DNA from 3 places in the Streptomyces sp. SLBN-31 genome. Region 3 is predicted to be linked to each of the others. Evidence: predicted binding sites of a transcription regulator. Region 3 holds the regulator's gene; each other region holds the start of a gene.
The links. Region 3 encodes HrcA, which represses chaperone genes, less so after heat shock. Its sites were predicted from a motif close to TTNGCACTCNGNNNNNCNGAGTGCNAA; they were not measured.
Positions count from the first base shown of each region.

Region 1: groES (co-chaperone GroES) is a predicted target of HrcA. The motif match lies at 3,339-3,365, and genes of this name have one in related genera.
Region 2: groL (chaperonin GroEL) is a predicted target of HrcA. The motif match lies at 3,392-3,418, and genes of this name have one in related genera.

Region 1 is NZ_VFNC01000001.1:176,116-181,924, reverse strand. It holds gene FBY22_RS00945 (SDR family oxidoreductase) at 1-303, shown strand, start outside; gene FBY22_RS00940 (ester cyclase) at 379-1,086, shown strand; gene groL (chaperonin GroEL) at 1,141-2,766, opposite strand; gene groES (co-chaperone GroES) at 2,884-3,192, opposite strand; gene FBY22_RS00920 (hypothetical protein) at 3,455-3,712, shown strand; gene FBY22_RS00915 (polysaccharide deacetylase family protein) at 3,703-4,509, opposite strand; gene FBY22_RS00910 (polysaccharide deacetylase family protein) at 4,506-5,453, opposite strand; gene FBY22_RS00905 (THUMP-like domain-containing protein) at 5,436-5,809, shown strand, end outside.
Region 2 is NZ_VFNC01000003.1:346,064-351,872, forward strand. It holds gene FBY22_RS39055 (carboxylesterase/lipase family protein) at 1-188, opposite strand, end outside; gene FBY22_RS39060 (NADH:flavin oxidoreductase) at 313-1,431, opposite strand; gene groL (chaperonin GroEL) at 1,606-3,228, opposite strand; gene FBY22_RS39070 (cold-shock protein) at 3,589-3,795, opposite strand; gene FBY22_RS39075 (MoaD/ThiS family protein) at 4,238-4,513, opposite strand; gene thrC (threonine synthase) at 4,626-5,809, opposite strand, start outside.
Region 3 is NZ_VFNC01000002.1:3,180,499-3,186,307, reverse strand. It holds gene hemW (radical SAM family heme chaperone HemW) at 1-863, shown strand, start outside; gene FBY22_RS34510 (DUF3097 domain-containing protein) at 876-1,685, opposite strand; gene FBY22_RS34505 (MBL fold metallo-hydrolase) at 1,717-2,448, opposite strand; gene hrcA (heat-inducible transcriptional repressor HrcA) at 2,599-3,615, shown strand; gene dnaJ (molecular chaperone DnaJ) at 3,616-4,752, shown strand; gene FBY22_RS34490 (nitronate monooxygenase) at 4,990-5,809, shown strand, end outside.

The sequences.
Region 1 (5,809 bases), on a different contig from region 3:
TTCACCCAGGGGGCGGCGAAGGACCTCGCGGGCAGCGGGGTCCGGCTGATGGCGCTGTGCCCGGGCTTCGTGCGCACGGAGTTCCACCAGCGGGCCGGGATGGGCACCGACAACATCCCCGGCTGGATGTGGCTCGACGCGGACAAGCTGGTGGCGTCGGCGCTGGGCGATCTGGCGCGGGGGAAGTCGTTGTCGATCCCCGACCCCCGGTACAAGGCGCTGATGGGGCTCGTGAAGGTCACCCCGCGGGCGCTGCTGGGCGGGATCACCTCACGGACCGGGCGCAAGTACGGGCCTCAGTGAACGAGGCACCGGCGCGCTCCGGTGGGAAAATGGTCCGGTACGACCGGATCCAGGGGGGCCGGAGGCGATGGTGCCATGACTTTCGTTCAGATCATCGACTGCAGGACCAGCCACTTCGACGACATCGACCGGCTGATGAACACATGGGTCGAGCAGACCAAGGGGAAGCGCACGGCGACGCACGCGGTGGTCGGCAAGGACCACTCCGACGCCTCGCACTTCATCGAGATCGTGGAGTTCCCGTCGTACGAGGAGGCGATGCGCAACTCCGGCCTGCCCGAGACGGACAGGATCTTCCGGGAGATGGTGGCCCTCTGCGACGAGATGCCGACCTTCACGGACCTGGACGTGGTGCGGGACGACCAGTTGCACGCGGTGAACGTGCGGCGGTTCTTCGAAAGGATCGCGCAGAAGGGGGAGCTGCCGGCGCTCGACGAACTGGTCGCCGAGAACTATCACGACCACGATCCCGGCAAGGAGCAGGACACCCTGGGCATGGACGCCATGCGGCGGGACATCCGGATGTGGCGCGCCGGGTTCGACTACACCTTCGACATCGAGGACCAGATCTCGCAGGGAGACCGGGTGTGCACCCGGTGGACCTGGCGCGGGACCCACAGCGGTGAGTTCATGGGGCTGCCGGCCACCGGGCGGAGCGTCGTGATGACCGGGACGACCGTCTTCCGCTGCGACGAGGACGGGAAGCTCGCCGAGGGGTGGTGGCAGTACGACCGGCTCGGGCTGATGGAGCAGCTGGGCGCGCTCGACGCGCTGGAGCAGTAGGGGAACGCGAAGGCCCGGCACCCATCGGGTGCCGGGCCTCGGTGCTGACCTGGGTCAGTGGGAGTGACCGTGGCCGTGGCCCGCGGCCGCCGGCTCCTCCTCTTCCTTCTTCTCGACGACCAGGGTCTCGGTCGTGAGGAGCAGGGAGGCGATGGAGGCGGCGTTCTCCAGGGCGGAGCGGGTGACCTTGACCGGGTCAATGACGCCGGCCTTGATCAGGTCGCCGTACTCGCCGGTGGCGGCGTTGAAGCCCTGGCCCTTGTCGAGGTCGGCGACCTTGGAGGTGATGACGTAGCCCTCCAGGCCGGCGTTCTCGGCGATCCAGCGCAGCGGCTCGACGACCGCGCGGCGGACCACGGCGACACCGGTGGCCTCGTCGCCGGTGCGGCCGAGGCCGCCGTCCAGCACCTTGGCGGCGTGGACCAGAGCGGAGCCACCACCGGAGACGATGCCCTCCTCGACCGCGGCGCGGGTCGCGGAGATGGCGTCCTCCAGACGGTGCTTCTTCTCCTTCAGCTCCACCTCGGTGGCGGCGCCGACCTTGATCACGCACACGCCGCCGGCCAGCTTCGCGAGGCGCTCCTGGAGCTTCTCGCGGTCCCAGTCGGAGTCGGTGTTCTCGATCTCGGCCTTGATCTGGTTGACGCGGCCGACGACGTCCTCGGAGTTGCCGGCGCCGTCGACGATGGTCGTGTCGTCCTTGGTGACGGTCACGCGGCGGGCGGAGCCCAGCACGTCCAGACCGGCCTGGTCGAGCTTGAGGCCGACCTCCTCGGAGATGACCGTGGCGCCGGTGAGGACCGCCATGTCCTGCAGCATCGCCTTGCGGCGGTCACCGAAGCCGGGGGCCTTGACCGCGACCGCGTTGAAGGTGCCGCGGATCTTGTTGACGACCAGGGTGGACAGGGCCTCGCCCTCGACGTCCTCGGCGATGATCAGCAGCGGCTTGGAGGAGCCGGCCTGGATGACCTTCTCCAGCAGCGGCAGCAGGTCGGCGATCGAGGAGATCTTGCCCTGGTTGATCAGGATGTACGGGTCGTCGAGGACGGCCTCCATACGCTCCTGGTCGGTGACGAAGTACGGGGACAGGTAGCCCTTGTCGAAGGCCATGCCCTCGGTGAAGTCCAGCTCCAGACCGAAGGTGTTGGACTCCTCGACGGTGATGACACCGTCCTTGCCGACCTTGTCCATCGCCTCGGCGATGAGCTCGCCGACCTGGCTGTCCTGGGCGGACAGGCCGGCCACGGCGGCGATGTCGGACTTCTCGTCGATCGGGCGGGCGGTCGCGAGAAGTTCCTCGGAGATCGCGGCGACGGCCGCGTCGATGCCCTTCTTCAGCAGCGCCGGGGAGGCACCCGCGGCCACGTTCTTCAGGCCCTCGCGTACCAGCGCCTGGGCGAGCACGGTGGCGGTGGTGGTGCCGTCACCAGCGATGTCGTTGGTCTTGGTCGCCACCTCCTTCACCAGCTGCGCGCCGAGGTTCTCGTACGGGTCCTCGATCTCGACCTCGCGGGCGATGGTGACGCCGTCGTTGGTGATGGTCGGGGCGCCGAACTTCTTGTCGATGACGACGTTGCGGCCCTTGGGACCGATCGTCACCTTGACCGTGTCGGCCAGCTTGTTGACGCCGCGCTCGAGGGCGCGACGGGCGTCCTCGTCGAACTTCAGGATCTTCGCCATGACAGCGGGAGCCCTCTCGGAATCTGTGGGTTCAAAAAGACACTGCGCCCCGGGCGCCCGGCTTCTTATCGGTCGCGGGGGGCCAGGGGCGCAGTTCGGAAAAACTCTGAGGCAGTACTACTTCTCGATGATCGCGAGCACGTCGCGAGCCGAGAGGACGAGGTACTCCTCGCCGTTGTACTTCACCTCGGTGCCGCCGTACTTGCTGTACAGCACGATGTCGCCGGTCTTGACGTCGAGCGGCAGGCGCTCGCCGTTCTCGAACCGGCCCGGGCCCACGGCCAGGACGACGCCCTCCTGGGGCTTCTCCTTGGCGGTGTCCGGGATGACCAGGCCAGAGGCCGTGGTCTGCTCGGCGTCCAGCGGCTGGACCACAATGCGGTCCTCGAGCGGCTTGATGGCAACCTTGGAGCTGGCGGTCGTCACGATCCGACCTCCCCCTTCGGAGATCTCACGGGGTTAACTGTCTGAGGTGGCGACCAGGTCGATCCGTCGTCGCGGGTGCCGGACCTGCCCGTCGCTTGTTTGGCACTCTCCAGGGGGGAGTGCCAGAGCCGAGACTATGACCGCGATTAGCACTCGGTCAAGCGGACTGCTAATCCCGACGGCGCGTCGGCCCCGGGAGACGGTCGAAGCGGCGCGCCGCGGAAGGGTGCCGGCCGCCGTGCCGGACGCGTACCGTCGGCCCATGCCCTCCCGGTCCCTGTCGTCCGACGGCTGCGCGCTCGTGGTTCTCCTCCCGGCCGAAGTCGCCTTCGGCCTGGTGTTCGCCGCCGCCCTGGCGCTGAACGGGCACGCGTGGGGCGCGATGGTGTGGCTGGGCGGGGCGGCGGTGGTGGCCCTGGCGGCCGCCGTCTTCTTCTTCCGGGACGGGTTCGCCGTGACCGGCGGGGGGCAGTTACTGGCGGCCCTGTTCTTCCTCGCGGTGGCGCTCGGCTACAGGTAGTCCTCCAGCCGTGCCACCGTCAGCCCGCGTTCCTGTGCCGCCCGCAGCAGTCCTCGGGTGCGTTCGACGAGGGTCGGGAAGGCCGACTCGCCCGACGGCACCGAGACGATGTCGCCCGCCCGCAGCCGGCGCTCGCCCCGGGCGAACGTCGGCTCCCCGGCCTCCATCGACGCCCGCCACAGCACGACCGCCGAGACACCGCAGTCGGCCGCCGCGCGCAGGGTGGTGGTGTCGTAGGTGCCGTACGGCGGGCGGAAGAGGCGGGGGCGGACGCCGAAGCGGGAGCGGAGCTTGTCCTGCTGGCCGCAGATCTCGGCGCGCTGGCCCGCGTAGGGCAGACCGCGCAGGGCGGAGTGGTCGAGGGTGTGGTTCTGGATGCCGGCGCCCGCCGAGCGCAGGCGGGCGAAGTGGCCGTACCTCGGTCCGACGACGCTGTCGGTGAGGAACATGCTGACCGGCAGGCGCAGTTCACGGACCATGTCGACGAAGCGGGGGTCCTGCTCGGCGCCGTCGTCGTAGGTGAGGAAGACGACCCTGTCGCGGGTGGCGACGCGGGAGACGACGGGCAGGGGGCGCGCCGCGCGGGCCGTCCGGGCGCGCGCCGGTCTCGGGGGGCGGGCCAGCGGCTCCGGCAGGCCCCAGCGCCGGAACGGCGGTACGGCGGCGCCCGAGGGGCCGTCGGCCCGCACCCGCTGGGCCGCCTTCTCACCGAGCCGTTCGATGGGCGCGACGGACGGGGCGCAGCCGGTGAGCAGGACCAGCGCCAGGACGCCCGTCACCAGGCCCCGGCGCCTCACAGGTAGTCCTCCAGGCGGGCCACCGCGTACCCCTCGGCAGTGACCTTGTTCAGGAAGCGCCGCATGTCGTCGACCATGGTGCCCTTCCACTCGGCGCGGCCCCGGAAGTGGGTGAGCACGATGTCGCCGGGGTGCAGGTCCCGGTCGTCCTCCCGGTACTCCCAGTGGTCGACGAAGACCTCCTCGTCCCAGATCGGCGCGTACCGGATGCCGCAGGACTTCGCGGCGCGCAGGGTGTCCTGGTTGTAGTTGCCGAAGGGCGGCCGGAAGACGGTCGGGGCCTTGCCGAACTGCCTCTTCATGATTTCCTGCATGCCGCAGATCTCGCGCTTCTGCCGCGCGTACGACAGCCCCGGCAGGTAGGGGTGGGTGAGGGTGTGGTTGTTGAGGGTGACGCCCTTGGACTGCATGTCGCGGAAGTACGCGTAGTCGTCCTTGACCAGGAAGTTGCTGAGGAAGGCGGAGTACGGGATCTTCAGCTGGTTCATCATCCGCAGGAACGCCCGGTCCTTCTCGGCGCCGTCGTCGATGGTGAGGAAGACGACCTTCTGCCGGGTGGGGACCGTGGTGAACACCGGCGGCAGGCCCAGCTCCTCCTGGTCGTCGACCTCGAAGCCCCGGCGGGCGGTGATGTGCGGCTTGTGCAGCGGCGGGGGCGGGGCCGTCAGGGGCACCTGCTTCAACCCCCAGTACCTGGCCGCCCGGGCGCGCGCGGCGTAGGCCGTGCGCAGCTTCGTGGCGTACGAGTCCAGGGCGCGGGCCTCGGACGACTTCAGGCGGGGCTGGCCGGCGGCCGGGCGTACCTCCCGGCCCGCGTCCTGCGCACAGCCGGAGGCGACGGCGGCGACGGCGACGGCGACGGCGACGGCGAGCACAGCGATTCCGCCACGGACTCGCGCCCCACAAGATGACCTGTTTTTGTCATTTTGTACTACTGCTCGCATGGGCCCGGATCTTCGCAGCCCCCGGCCCGCAACCCCGTCCGACACCTCGGCCGCACGCACACCGTCCCCCGGCTGGCCCACAATGAGCCGGTGAACGACCTCGCACCCCTTCTCACCCCCGAAGGCCGCGCCCTCCTCGACGAGGTGCGCGACACCGCCCCGGCCGACGAACTCGCCGTGGCGACCCGGCTGCGCCGCGACCACCCCGCCGAACTGGTGTCGGCGGCGCTCGGCCAGGCCCGGTTGCGGCAGCGGGCGGCGGCCAAGTTCGGCCAGGAGGACGCGGGGCGCATGTTCTTCACGCCCAACGGCGTCGAGCAGTCGACCCGGGCCGCCGTCGCCGCGTACCGGGCCGG
Region 2 (5,809 bases), on a different contig from region 3:
GGCGGCCCGAACGCGTACGCCTCCCGTACCCCGTCCCAGGCCCGCACGGGCCGCGGCGCCTGGAACCGGAGCTCACCCACCGGCGGTTCGGCGAACGGCACGCCCCGGAAGACGGCCAGCCCGCCCTCCAGACGTCCTCGCACCGCGCCGGCTCCGGTGCGTACGACCGGACCTTCCGCTGTCGTCATCGTCGGCTCCTCACGGGTGGGGATGCGGGGCTGCCGGTCCACTCAAACGAACAAGCTTGCTGGAATCAAGCAAACCCGCGCACTCCGCGCCGGCCGCGGTCGGCGGTCGGCGCGGAGTCGCCGTTCAGCTCAGGGACTTCAGCGCCGCCGCGTCGTAGGGCTTCAGCTCGTCGAAGCGGCCGGCCAGCACCTTCGCGGCCCACTCCGGGTCCTGCAGCAGGGCCCGCCCCACGGCCACGAGGTCGTACTCGTCGCTCTCCAGCCGGTCGAGCAGGTCGTCGATGCCCCGTACCGGCGATCCCTCGCCTGCGAACCCGCGGATGAAGTCGCCGTCGAGCCCGACGGACCCGACGGTGATCACCTGCTTGCCGGTCAGCTTCTTCGTCCAGCCGGCCAGGTTCAGGTCGGCGCCGTCGAACTCGGGCAGCCAGTAACGCCGGGTGGAGGCGTGGAACGCGTCGACGCCCGCCGCCGCCAGCGGGGCGAGGATCGCCTCCAGCTCCTCGGGGGTCTCGGCGAGCCGAGCGGTGTAGTCCTGCTGCTTCCACTGCGAGTAGCGGAAGATGATCGGGAACTCGGGCGACACGGTCTCCCGCACGGCCGCGACGATCTCCGCCGCGAACTTCGCACGGGCGACGAGGTCACCGCCGTACGCGTCCGTGCGGTGGTTCGTCCCCGCCCACAGGAACTGGTCGACCAGGTAGCCGTGCGCGCCGTGGATCTCCACGCCGTCGAAGCCGATGCGCTCGGCGGCCGCGGCGGCCTCGGCGAACGCGCCGATGACGTCGTCCACGTCGCGCTGGGTCATCGCCCGGCCGGTCGGCTCGGCACCGGCGGTGACCAGGCCGGAGGGGCCGACGGCGGGGGCGTCGGGGAAGGGCGGGTCGCCCTGCTCGCGGACCATGCCGATGTGCCACAGCTGCGGCACGATCGTGCCGCCCGCCGCGTGCACCGCCTCGGCGACCCGCTGCCAGCCCGCCAGTTGCTGCTCGCCGTGGAAGCGCGGGACGCGGTCGCTCTGCCCGGCGGACTCGTGGCCGACATAGGTGCCCTCGGTGACGATCAGACCGACGCCGGCGGCGGCGCGGCGGGCGTAGTACGAGACCACGTCCTCGCCGGGGATGCCGCCAGGGGAGAACTGGCGGGTCATCGGCGCCATCACGATGCGGTTGGGGACGGTCAGGCCGTTGATCGCGGTGGGCCGGGACAGGATCTCGGCGGCGCGGGAGGTGGTGGCGGTCACGCGGGGGTACTCCTCGGTATGTGCATACGCATAGACACTGCTTCAGCGTCAACCGCCGCACGCGTCACCGCATTTCCGGCCGCCCTGTGACCCCGGACACGCCGAAGGGCGGCACCGCCTGCCGGAGCAGGAAGTGCCGCCCTCCTTAGGGACGTTGATCAGCCGTCAGGCGGATCAGAAGTCCATGTCACCGCCCGGCATGCCGCCACCGGCGGGCGCGGCGGCCTTCTCCGGCTTGTCGGCGATGACGGCCTCGGTGGTGAGGAAGAGCGCGGCGATGGAGGCGGCGTTCTGCAGGGCAGAGCGCGTGACCTTCGCCGGGTCGATGATGCCTTCCTTGACCAGGTCGACGTACTCGCCGGTCGCGGCGTTGAGGCCGTGACCCGGGGTGAGGTTGCGGACCTTCTCCACCACGACGCCGCCCTCGAGGCCGGCGTTGACGGCGATCTGCTTCAGCGGGGCCTCGAGCGCGATGCGCACGGCGTTGGCGCCGGTCGCCTCGTCACCCTCGAGGTCCAGCTTCTCGAAGACGCTGGACGCCTGGATGAGCGCGACGCCACCACCGGCGACGATGCCCTCCTCGACGGCGGCCTTCGCGTTGCGGACGGCGTCCTCGATGCGGTGCTTGCGCTCCTTGAGCTCCACCTCGGTGGCGGCACCGGCCTTGATGACCGCGACACCGCCGGCGAGCTTCGCCAGGCGCTCCTGCAGCTTCTCGCGGTCGTAGTCCGAGTCGCTGTTCTCGATCTCGGCGCGGATCTGGTTCACGCGGCCCGCGACCTGGTCGCTGGCACCGGCACCGTCGACGATGGTGGTCTCGTCCTTGGTGATGACTACCTTGCGGGCCTTGCCCAGCAGGTCGAGGGTGGCGTTCTCCAGCTTGAGGCCGACCTCCTCGGAGATGACCTCGCCGCCCGTGAGGATGGCGATGTCGCCGAGCATGGCCTTGCGGCGGTCGCCGAAGCCCGGGGCCTTGACGGCGACGGACTTGAAGGTGCCGCGGATCTTGTTGACGACCAGGGTCGACAGGGCCTCGCCCTCGACGTCCTCGGCGATGATCAGCAGCGGCTTGCCCGACTGCATGACCTTCTCCAGCAGCGGGAGCAGGTCCTTGACCGAGGAGATCTTGGAGTTGGCGATCAGGATGTACGGGTCGTCGAGGACGGCCTCCATACGCTCCATGTCGGTGGCGAAGTACGCCGAGATGTAGCCCTTGTCGAAGCGCATACCCTCGGTGAGCTCCAGCTCCAGACCGAAGGTCTGGGACTCCTCGACGGTGATGACGCCTTCCTTGCCGACCTTGTCCATGGCCTCGGCGATGAGCTCGCCGATCTGGGTGTCGGCGGCGGAGATGGAGGCCGTCGAAGCGATCTGCTCCTTGGTCTCGACATCCTTCGCCTGCTCCAGCAGGGCACCGGAGACGGCCTCGACGGCCTTCTCGATACCGCGCTTGAGGGCCATCGGGTTGGCGCCGGCGGCTACGTTGCGCAGGCCCTCCTTGACCAGGGCCTGGGCGAGAACGGTCGCCGTGGTCGTACCGTCACCGGCGACGTCGTCCGTCTTCTTGGCGACTTCCTTGACCAGCTCGGCGCCGATCTTCTCGTACGGGTCCTCGAGCTCGATCTCCTTGGCGATGGAGACACCATCGTTGGTGATCGTGGGGGCGCCCCACTTCTTCTCGAGGACGACGTTGCGGCCCTTGGGGCCGAGCGTCACCTTCACGGCGTCCGCGAGCTGGTTCATGCCGCGCTCGAGGCCGCGCCGCGCCTCCTCGTCGAACGCGATGATCTTGGCCATGTGAAGTGGTCCCTCCAGGACTGGGGGTGATTCCTTCGGACCGCGCCCGCGCCCGCGACGGACGGCTCGCCGACCCGTGGGTTCCTTGCCCCACCCGGCCTGCGGGCCTCACCGACCCGGTCCTTCTTTGTCACTCTCACCTTCAGAGTGCTAACGCCAATGATTAGCACTCGCCCCTGCCGAGTGCAAGCGCCTCCCGTGGACTGAGCCCCCGGAGCGCCGGGCGCGGGGGGCGCAGACGGAGCGCGTCGGGCCGTGCGGAGCGCGGGCATGCCGGAGGGCCCGCACCCATGACTCCCCATGGGGTACGAGCCCTCCGAAGAAAAGAAGAACGACGCTGCTGTCTACCCGGCGCGTGCTTCAGCTGGTCGCCAGTCGGACCATGTCCGCCTGCGGCCCCTTCTGGCCCTGCGAGATCTCGAAATCGACCCGCTGGCCCTCTTCCAGGGTGCGGTACCCGTCCATCTGGATGGCGCTGTAGTGGACGAAAACATCCGCACCACCGTCGACCGCGATGAAGCCGTACCCCTTCTCCGCGTTGAACCACTTGACGGTGCCCTGAGCCATGCCTAACTCCCCTATTACTGGCCCTTGCACAGATCCGCACTTCGCGGATCCGGGTCAGACCTCACCCCCCACGGTTTGGGGGCGTGCGCCGGAACGCGTCGACCGCGGCTGAATGTATCTGTCCAACTGCCGTCTGCAACAGGTCAATCGGACGAGAATTCTGGACGGCAGGGGTCCGGAATGTAGTGAGAATTCGCCCGAATTCAGGGCAAGTCGGGCTCCATAAAAGGAACAAAAGCCGCGAAAGGCATGCACACTTTGGCTGCATCTCGACGGGCACGCGGCAGGAATTCTGGGCTCCCGATCCGGAGATCAGCAGCGCGTTCCCCAACTGTACCGCGCTCAACCACACTGAATTGCCCCCTCCGCTTCTCTTACGGAGGGGGCAATTCGATGAACTCTTCGTAACCGGCGTTACCGAAGGTAATGATCGGTCATTCGGTCAGCCCCCGGCGACGGCCGGGATGATCGACACGCCCGCACCGTCCGGGGTCGCCGTCTCCAGTCCCTGCTCGAACCGCACGTCGTCGTCGTTGACGTACACGTTGACGAAGCGGCGCAGCTTGCCCTGGTCGTCCAGGACGCGGGCGGCGATGCCGGTGTGGTTCTTCTCCAGGTCGGCGATGACCTCGGCGAGGGTGGCACCCTCGGCGCTCACCTCGGCCTGGCCGCCGGTGTAGGTGCGCAGGATGGTGGGGATGCGGACGGACACGCTCATGTTCAAGACCTCCGGTCAGGTAAGCGCCCCAGGGGCGCGGGGCTGTGTTCGGTGTGCGGCTACCGCCGCGTGGGCGCGACCAGCCCCCACCGGCCCGCAGTCGAAAGATCGGCTAGGCGAGCCCGGCCTCGCGGAACGAATCGAGGTTGGGGCGAATGGTCGCAGTCAACCCCGTGCCTGCCACCGCATCCAGCGTCTTGAGGCCGTCGCCGGTGTTCAGCACGACCGTGGTCAGGGCCGGGTCCAGCACGCCGTTCTCGATGAGCTTGCGCGTCACGCCCACGGTCACGCCGCCGGCGGTCTCGGCGAAGATGCCCTCGGTGCGGGCCAGCAGCTTGATGGCGTCGACGACCTGCTCGTCGTTCACGTCCTCCACGGCACCGCCCGTGCGGCGCGCGATGTCCAGGACGTACGGCCCGTCGGCCGGGTTGCCGATGGCCAGGGACTTGGCGATGGTGTTCGGCTTCTGCGGCCGCACCACGTCGTGGCCCGCCTTGTAGGCGACCGACACCGGCGAGCACCCCTCGGCCTGAGCCCCGAAGATCTTGTACGGCTTGTCCTCGACGAGCCCGAGCTTGATCAGCTCCTGCAGCCCCTTGTCGATCTTCGTCAGCTGCGAGCCGGAGGCGATGGGGACCACGAGCTGGTCGGGGAGCTTCCAGCCGAGCTGCTCGCAGATCTCGTACGCCAGGGTCTTGGACCCTTCCGCGTAGTAGGGCCGCAGGTTGACGTTGACGAAGCCCCATCCCTCGCCGGCCGGGTCGCCGATCAGCTCGGAGCAGAAGCGGTTCACGTCGTCGTAGTTGCCCTCGATGCCCACGAGCTCGCCGCCGTAGACCGCGGCCATGACGACCTTGCCCTGCTCCAGGTCGTGCGGGATGAACACGCAGGACCGGAAGCCGGCGCGGGCCGCGGCGGCGCCGACGGCACCCGCGAGGTTGCCGGTGGAGGAGCAGGAGAGCGTGGTGAAGCCGAAGGCGCGCGCGGCCTCCAGGGCCTGGGCGACGACGCGGTCCTTGAAGGAGTGCGTCGGGTTGCCGGAGTCGTCCTTCACGTACAGTCCGCCGGTGACACCCAGCTCGCGCGCCAGGTTTTCGGCCTTGACGAGCTTGGTCCAGCCGGGGTTGATGTTCGGCTTGTCCGCCACGTCCGCCGGGACGGGCAGCAGCGGCGCGTAGCGCCAGATGTTCGCGGGTCCCGCCTCGATGCGCTTGCGGAGCTCCTCGGTGTCGTAGGCCGAGAAGTCGTACGCGATCTCGAGCGGGCCGAAACACTCCTCGCAGGCGAAGACCGGGC
Region 3 (5,809 bases):
CGGACGCCGAGGTCACCACGGAGGCCAACCCCGAGTCGGTCGGCCCCGCCTACCTGGCCGCCCTCCGCGAGGGCGGCTTCAACCGGATCTCCTTCGGCATGCAGAGCGCGCGGCAGCACGTGCTGAAGGTCCTGGACCGCACCCACACACCCGGCCGCCCCGAGGCGTGCGTCGCGGAGGCCAGGGCCGCGGGCTTCGAGCACGTCAACCTGGACCTGATCTACGGCACCCCGGGCGAGTCGGACGACGACTGGCGGGCCTCGCTCCAGGCGGCGATCGGCGCCGGCCCGGACCACGTGTCGGCGTACGCCCTGATCGTCGAGGAGGGCACGCAGCTGGCCCGCCGGATCCGGCGGGGCGAGATCCCGATGACCGACGACGACGTCCACGCGGACCGGTACCTGATCGCCGAGGACGTCCTGTCGGGCGCGGGCTTCGACTGGTACGAGGTCTCCAACTGGGCGACCGCTGACGGCGCCCGCTGCCTGCACAACGAGCTGTACTGGCGCGGCGCCGACTGGTGGGGCGCGGGCCCCGGGGCGCACTCGCACGTCGGCGGGGTGCGCTGGTGGAACGTGAAGCACCCCGGCGCCTACGCGGCGGCCCTGGCGGCGGGCAGGTCCCCGGGGGCCGGCCGCGAGGTGCTGTCGGAGGAGGACCGGCGGGTGGAGCGCGTCCTGCTGGAGCTGCGCCTGCGCGACGGCGCGCCCCTGGAGCTGCTGAGGCCGGCAGGGCTCGCGGCGGCGCGCCGGGCCCTGACCGACGGACTGCTGCGGCAGGGCACGTACGAGGAGGGCCGGGCCGCGCTGACCCTGCGGGGGCGGCTGCTGGCGGACGCGGTGGTCAGGGACCTGGTCGACTGACCGCCGCCCGGGTCACTGCGGAGCGGTGACGAAGTCGATCAGTTCCTCCACGCGGCCCAGCAGCTCCGGCTCCAGGTCCTTGTAGGAGCCCACCCGCTTCAGGATCGCCTGCCACACGGCACCCGTGTTCTCCGACGGCCAGCCCAGCGCCCGGCACACCCCCGTCTTCCAGTCCTGGCCGTGCGGGACGCGCGGCCACGCCTCGATGCCCAGGGACGACGGCTTCACCGCCTCCCAGATGTCGATGTAGGGGTGCCCGACGACCAGCGCGTGCTCGCTGCTCACCTGCTGGGCGATCCGCCACTCCTTCGTGCCCGGCACCAGGTGGTCCACCAGGACGCCCAGCCGGGCGTCCGGTCCCGGCGCGAACTCGGCCACGATCGACGGCAGGTCGTCCACGCCCTCCAGGTACTCCACGACGACGCCCTCGATCCGCAGGTCGTCGCCCCAGACCTTCTCCACCAGCTCGGCGTCGTGCCGGCCCTCGACGTAGATCCGCCCGGCGCGGGCCACGCGCGCGCGTGCGCCGGGGACGGCGACCGAGCCGGACGCCGTCCGCGTGGGCCGTACCGGAGCGCCGCCCGCCGGACGGACGAGCGTCACCACGCGGCCCTCCAGCAGGAACCCGCGCGGCTCCATCGGGAACACCCGGTGCTTGCCGAAGCGGTCCTCCAGGGTCACCGTGCCCGCCTCGCAGCGGATCACCGCGCCGCAGAAACCGGTCCCCGCCTCCTCGACCACCAGACCGGGCTCCGCCGGGACCTCGGCGACGGGCTTGGGCTTCTTCCACGGCGGGGTCAGGTCCGGAGAGTACTGGCGCATTCGAACGACGATAGGAGAAGCGTCCCGACGATCACCGCGACACGCCGAAACGCGCTGCCAGCGCGTCCCGCTGCGCCCGGACGAACCCCGCGTCCACCACCGCTCCGTGACCGGGCACGTACAACGCGTCCTCGCCTCCCAGGTCGAGCAGGCGGTCGAGGGCAGCGGGCCAGTGGGACGGTACGGCGTCGGGACCCGCCTGCGGCTCGCCGGACTCCTCGACCAGGTCGCCGCAGAAGACGACCTCGGGGGAGCCGGGCACCAGGACGGCGAGGTCGCGGGCTGTGTGGCCGGGCCCCACGTTCGCCAGCAGCACCTGCCGGTCGCCGCCCAGGTCCAGGGTCCACTCGCCGGAGACGTGATGCCGGGGCGGGGCCAGGGAGTCCACCGCCTCGTCGGCCACGCGCGCGTCCAGCCCGTTGCGCACCGCGTCCTCGCGCAGCGCCTCGCGCGCGTGCCGGGCGCCGAGCAGCGCGTCCATGCCCACCGCGCCGTACACCTCCGCGCCCGCGAACGCCGCCGCACCGAGAACATGGTCGAAATGCGGGTGGGTCAGCGCGAGATGGGTCACACGCTGACCGGCCAGTTCCACGGCCTGCGAACGCAGCAGCGCGCCCTGCGCGAGGCTCGACCCCGCGTCGATCACCAGGGCCGCGCCGTCCCCGACGACCAGCCCCGCCGTGCAGTCCCAGCCGGGCAGCCGGCACCGCCCGACCCCGGCCGCCAGCCGCTCCCACCCGAGCTCTTCCCAAGTCACCGTCATACGGCGACGCTAGCCGCAGGAGCCGGTGGGGCGGGACCGACCTTGCCCTGGTGGTACCCGACCGCCGTACACTGGGCCGGGGAGTGCTGGCACTCGGACGGACAGAGTGCCAGGCCAGGCAACAGGGGACGACATCTGGAGGTGTGCGCGATGCTGAGTGAACGACGGCTCCAGGTACTGCGCGCCATCGTCCAGGACTATGTCGGCACGGAGGAGCCGGTCGGGTCCAAGGCCCTGACCGAGCGGCACAACCTCGGTGTTTCCCCGGCCACGGTCCGCAACGACATGGCGGCCCTGGAGGACGAGGGGTACATCGCCCAGCCGCACACCAGCGCCGGGCGCATCCCGACCGACAAGGGCTACCGCCTGTTCGTCGACAAGCTCGCCGGCGTCAAGCCGATGACCGCGCCCGAGCGGCGCGCGATTCAGAACTTCCTCGACGGCGCCGTCGACCTGGACGACGTGGTGGCCCGCACCGTGCGGCTGCTCGCGCAGCTGACGCGGCAGGTCGCCGTCGTGCAGTATCCGTCGCTGACCCGCTCGACCGTGCGGCACGTGGAGCTGCTCTCGCTCGCCCCCGCGCGCGTGATGCTCGTGCTGATCACGGACACCGGGCGGGTGGAGCAGCGGATGGTCGACTGCCCGGCGCCCTTCGGGGAGGCCTCGCTCGCGGACCTGCGGGCGCGGCTGAACAGCAGGGTCGCGGGACGCCGGTTCACGGACGTGCCGCGGCTGGTCGAGGACCTGCCCGAGGGTTTCGACGTGGAGGACCGGGGCACCGTCTCGACAGTGCTTTCCACCCTCCTCGAAACCCTCGTCGAGGAGAACGAGGAGCGGCTGATGATCGGCGGAACCGCCAATCTGACCCGCTTCGGACATGACTTCCCCCTCACCATCCGGCCCGTGCTCGAGGCGCTGGAGGAGCAGGTCGTGCTCCTCAAGTTGCTTGGCGAGGCCGGGGATTCGGGCATGACCGTACGCATCGGTCATGAGAACGCCTACGAGGGACTCAACTCCACGTCCGTGGTCTCGGTCGGCTACGGTTCGGGCGGCGAGGCAGTCGCCAAGCTCGGCGTGGTCGGACCGACCCGCATGGATTACCCGGGAACGATGGGAGCGGTACGCGCAGTGGCACGGTACGTCGGACAGATCCTGGCGGAGTCGTAAGTGGCCACGGACTACTACGCCGTTCTCGGCGTGCGCCGCGACGCGTCGCAGGAAGAGATCAAGAAGGCCTTCCGGCGGCTCGCACGCGAGCTGCACCCGGACGTCAACCCCGATCCGAAGACCCAGGAGCGGTTCAAGGAGATCAACGCCGCCTACGAGGTGCTGTCGGACCCGCAGAAGAAGCAGGTCTACGACCTCGGCGGCGACCCGCTCTCACAGGCGGGCGGCGGTGGCGCGGGCGGCTTCGGCGCCGGCGGCTTCGGGAACTTCTCGGACATCATGGACGCCTTCTTCGGTACGGCGTCCCAGCGCGGTCCTCGCTCGCGCACCCGGCGCGGCCAGGACGCGATGATCCGGCTGGAGATCGAGCTGGACGAGGCGGCCTTCGGCACGACCAAGGACATCCAGGTCGACACGGCCATCGTCTGCAACACCTGCAACGGCGAGGGGGCGGCCCCCGGCACCTCCGCGCAGACGTGCGACATGTGCCGCGGCCGCGGTGAGGTCTCGCAGGTGACCCGGTCCTTCCTGGGCCAGGTCATGACCTCCCGGCCCTGCCCGCAGTGCCAGGGCTTCGGCACGGTCGTGCCGACGCCGTGCCCGGAGTGCGCCGGCGACGGCCGCATCCGCTCGCGTCGCACGCTGACGGTCAAGATCCCCGCCGGCGTGGACAACGGCACCCGCATCCAGCTCGCGGGCGAGGGCGAGGTCGGTCCGGGCGGTGGCCCGGCCGGTGACCTGTACGTCGAGATCCACGAGCTGCCGCACTCCACCTTCCAACGGCGCGGCGACGATCTGCACTGCACGGTGACGATCCCGATGACGGCGGCGTCCCTCGGCACCAAGGTGCCGCTGGAGACGCTGGACGGCATGGAGGAGGTCGACATCCGGCCCGGCACCCAGTCCGGCCAGTCGATCCCGCTGCACGGCCGGGGCGTCACGCATCTGCGCGGCGGCGGCCGGGGCGACCTCGTCGTCCACGTCGAGGTCCAGACCCCGAACAAGCTCGACCCCGAGCAGGAGCGGCTGCTGCGCGAGCTGGCCAAGCTGCGCGGCGAGGAGCGCCCGCAGGGGCAGTTCCAACCGGGGCAGCAGGGGCTGTTCTCGCGGCTGAAGGACGCGTTCAACGGTCGCTGAGCCGGGGGTGGGGGTCGCTCGCCGTGGCCGGGGGCCCGCGGCCCCCGGATCCCCGCTTCGGCCCTGAACGGGCCTCGTCCTCAACCGCCGGACGGGCTGGAATCGCGCGGGCCGGCGCCACGGCGAAGCCCTGGGCCGGCCCCCGTCTCGTAGCGACGGACCAGCCGTGATGCGGCCCCGTGCGCCAAGGGGACGGCCCGATTCGGACTTGTTCGGGGGACGTGACAACATGCGGGCATGTCCTCCGCGCTGACCGATCTCTTCCCACACCCGATCGTGCAGGCCCCCATGGCGGGTGGCGTTTCCGTACCGCATCTCGCGCAGGCCGTGTCCGAGGCCGGAGGGCTGGGGTTCCTGGCCGCCGGGTACAAGACCGCCGACGGCATGTACCAGGAGATCAAACAGCTCCGTGGACTGACCAAGCGCCCCTTCGGCGTCAACCTCTTCATGCCGCAGCCCGACCACACCGACCGGTCCGCCGTCGAGGTCTACGCCCACCAGCTGGCCGGCGAGGCCGCCTGGTACGAGACCGAGCTGGGCGACCCCGACAGCGGCCGGGACGACGGCTACGACGCCAAACTCGCCGTCCTGCTCGACAACCCGGTGCCGGTGGTGTCGTTCCACTTCGGCGTGCCGAGCCAGGAGGTCATCGACTCGCTGCACCGCCTCGGCACCTACACCCTCGTCACCGCGACCACCGCCGAGGAGGCCCTCGCCGTCGAGCGGGCCGGCGCCGACGCGGTGATCGCGCAGGGCGTGGAGGCCGGCGGCCACCAGGGCAGCCACCGCGACCTCCCCGAGAACGACGGCTCCGGCATCGGCCTGCTCTCCCTCGTCGCGCAGGTCCGCGAGACCGTGGGCCTGCCGATCGTCGCCGCCGGCGGCATCATGCGCGGCAGCCAGATCGCCGCCGTCCTCGCGGCGGGCGCGACCGCGGCCCAGCTCGGCACCGCGTTCCTCGCCACCCCCGAGTCCGGTGCGGCCGCTGTCCACAAGCAGGCCCTGACCAACCCCTTGTTCGTGCGTACGGAACTGACCCGCGCCTTCTCCGGCCGCC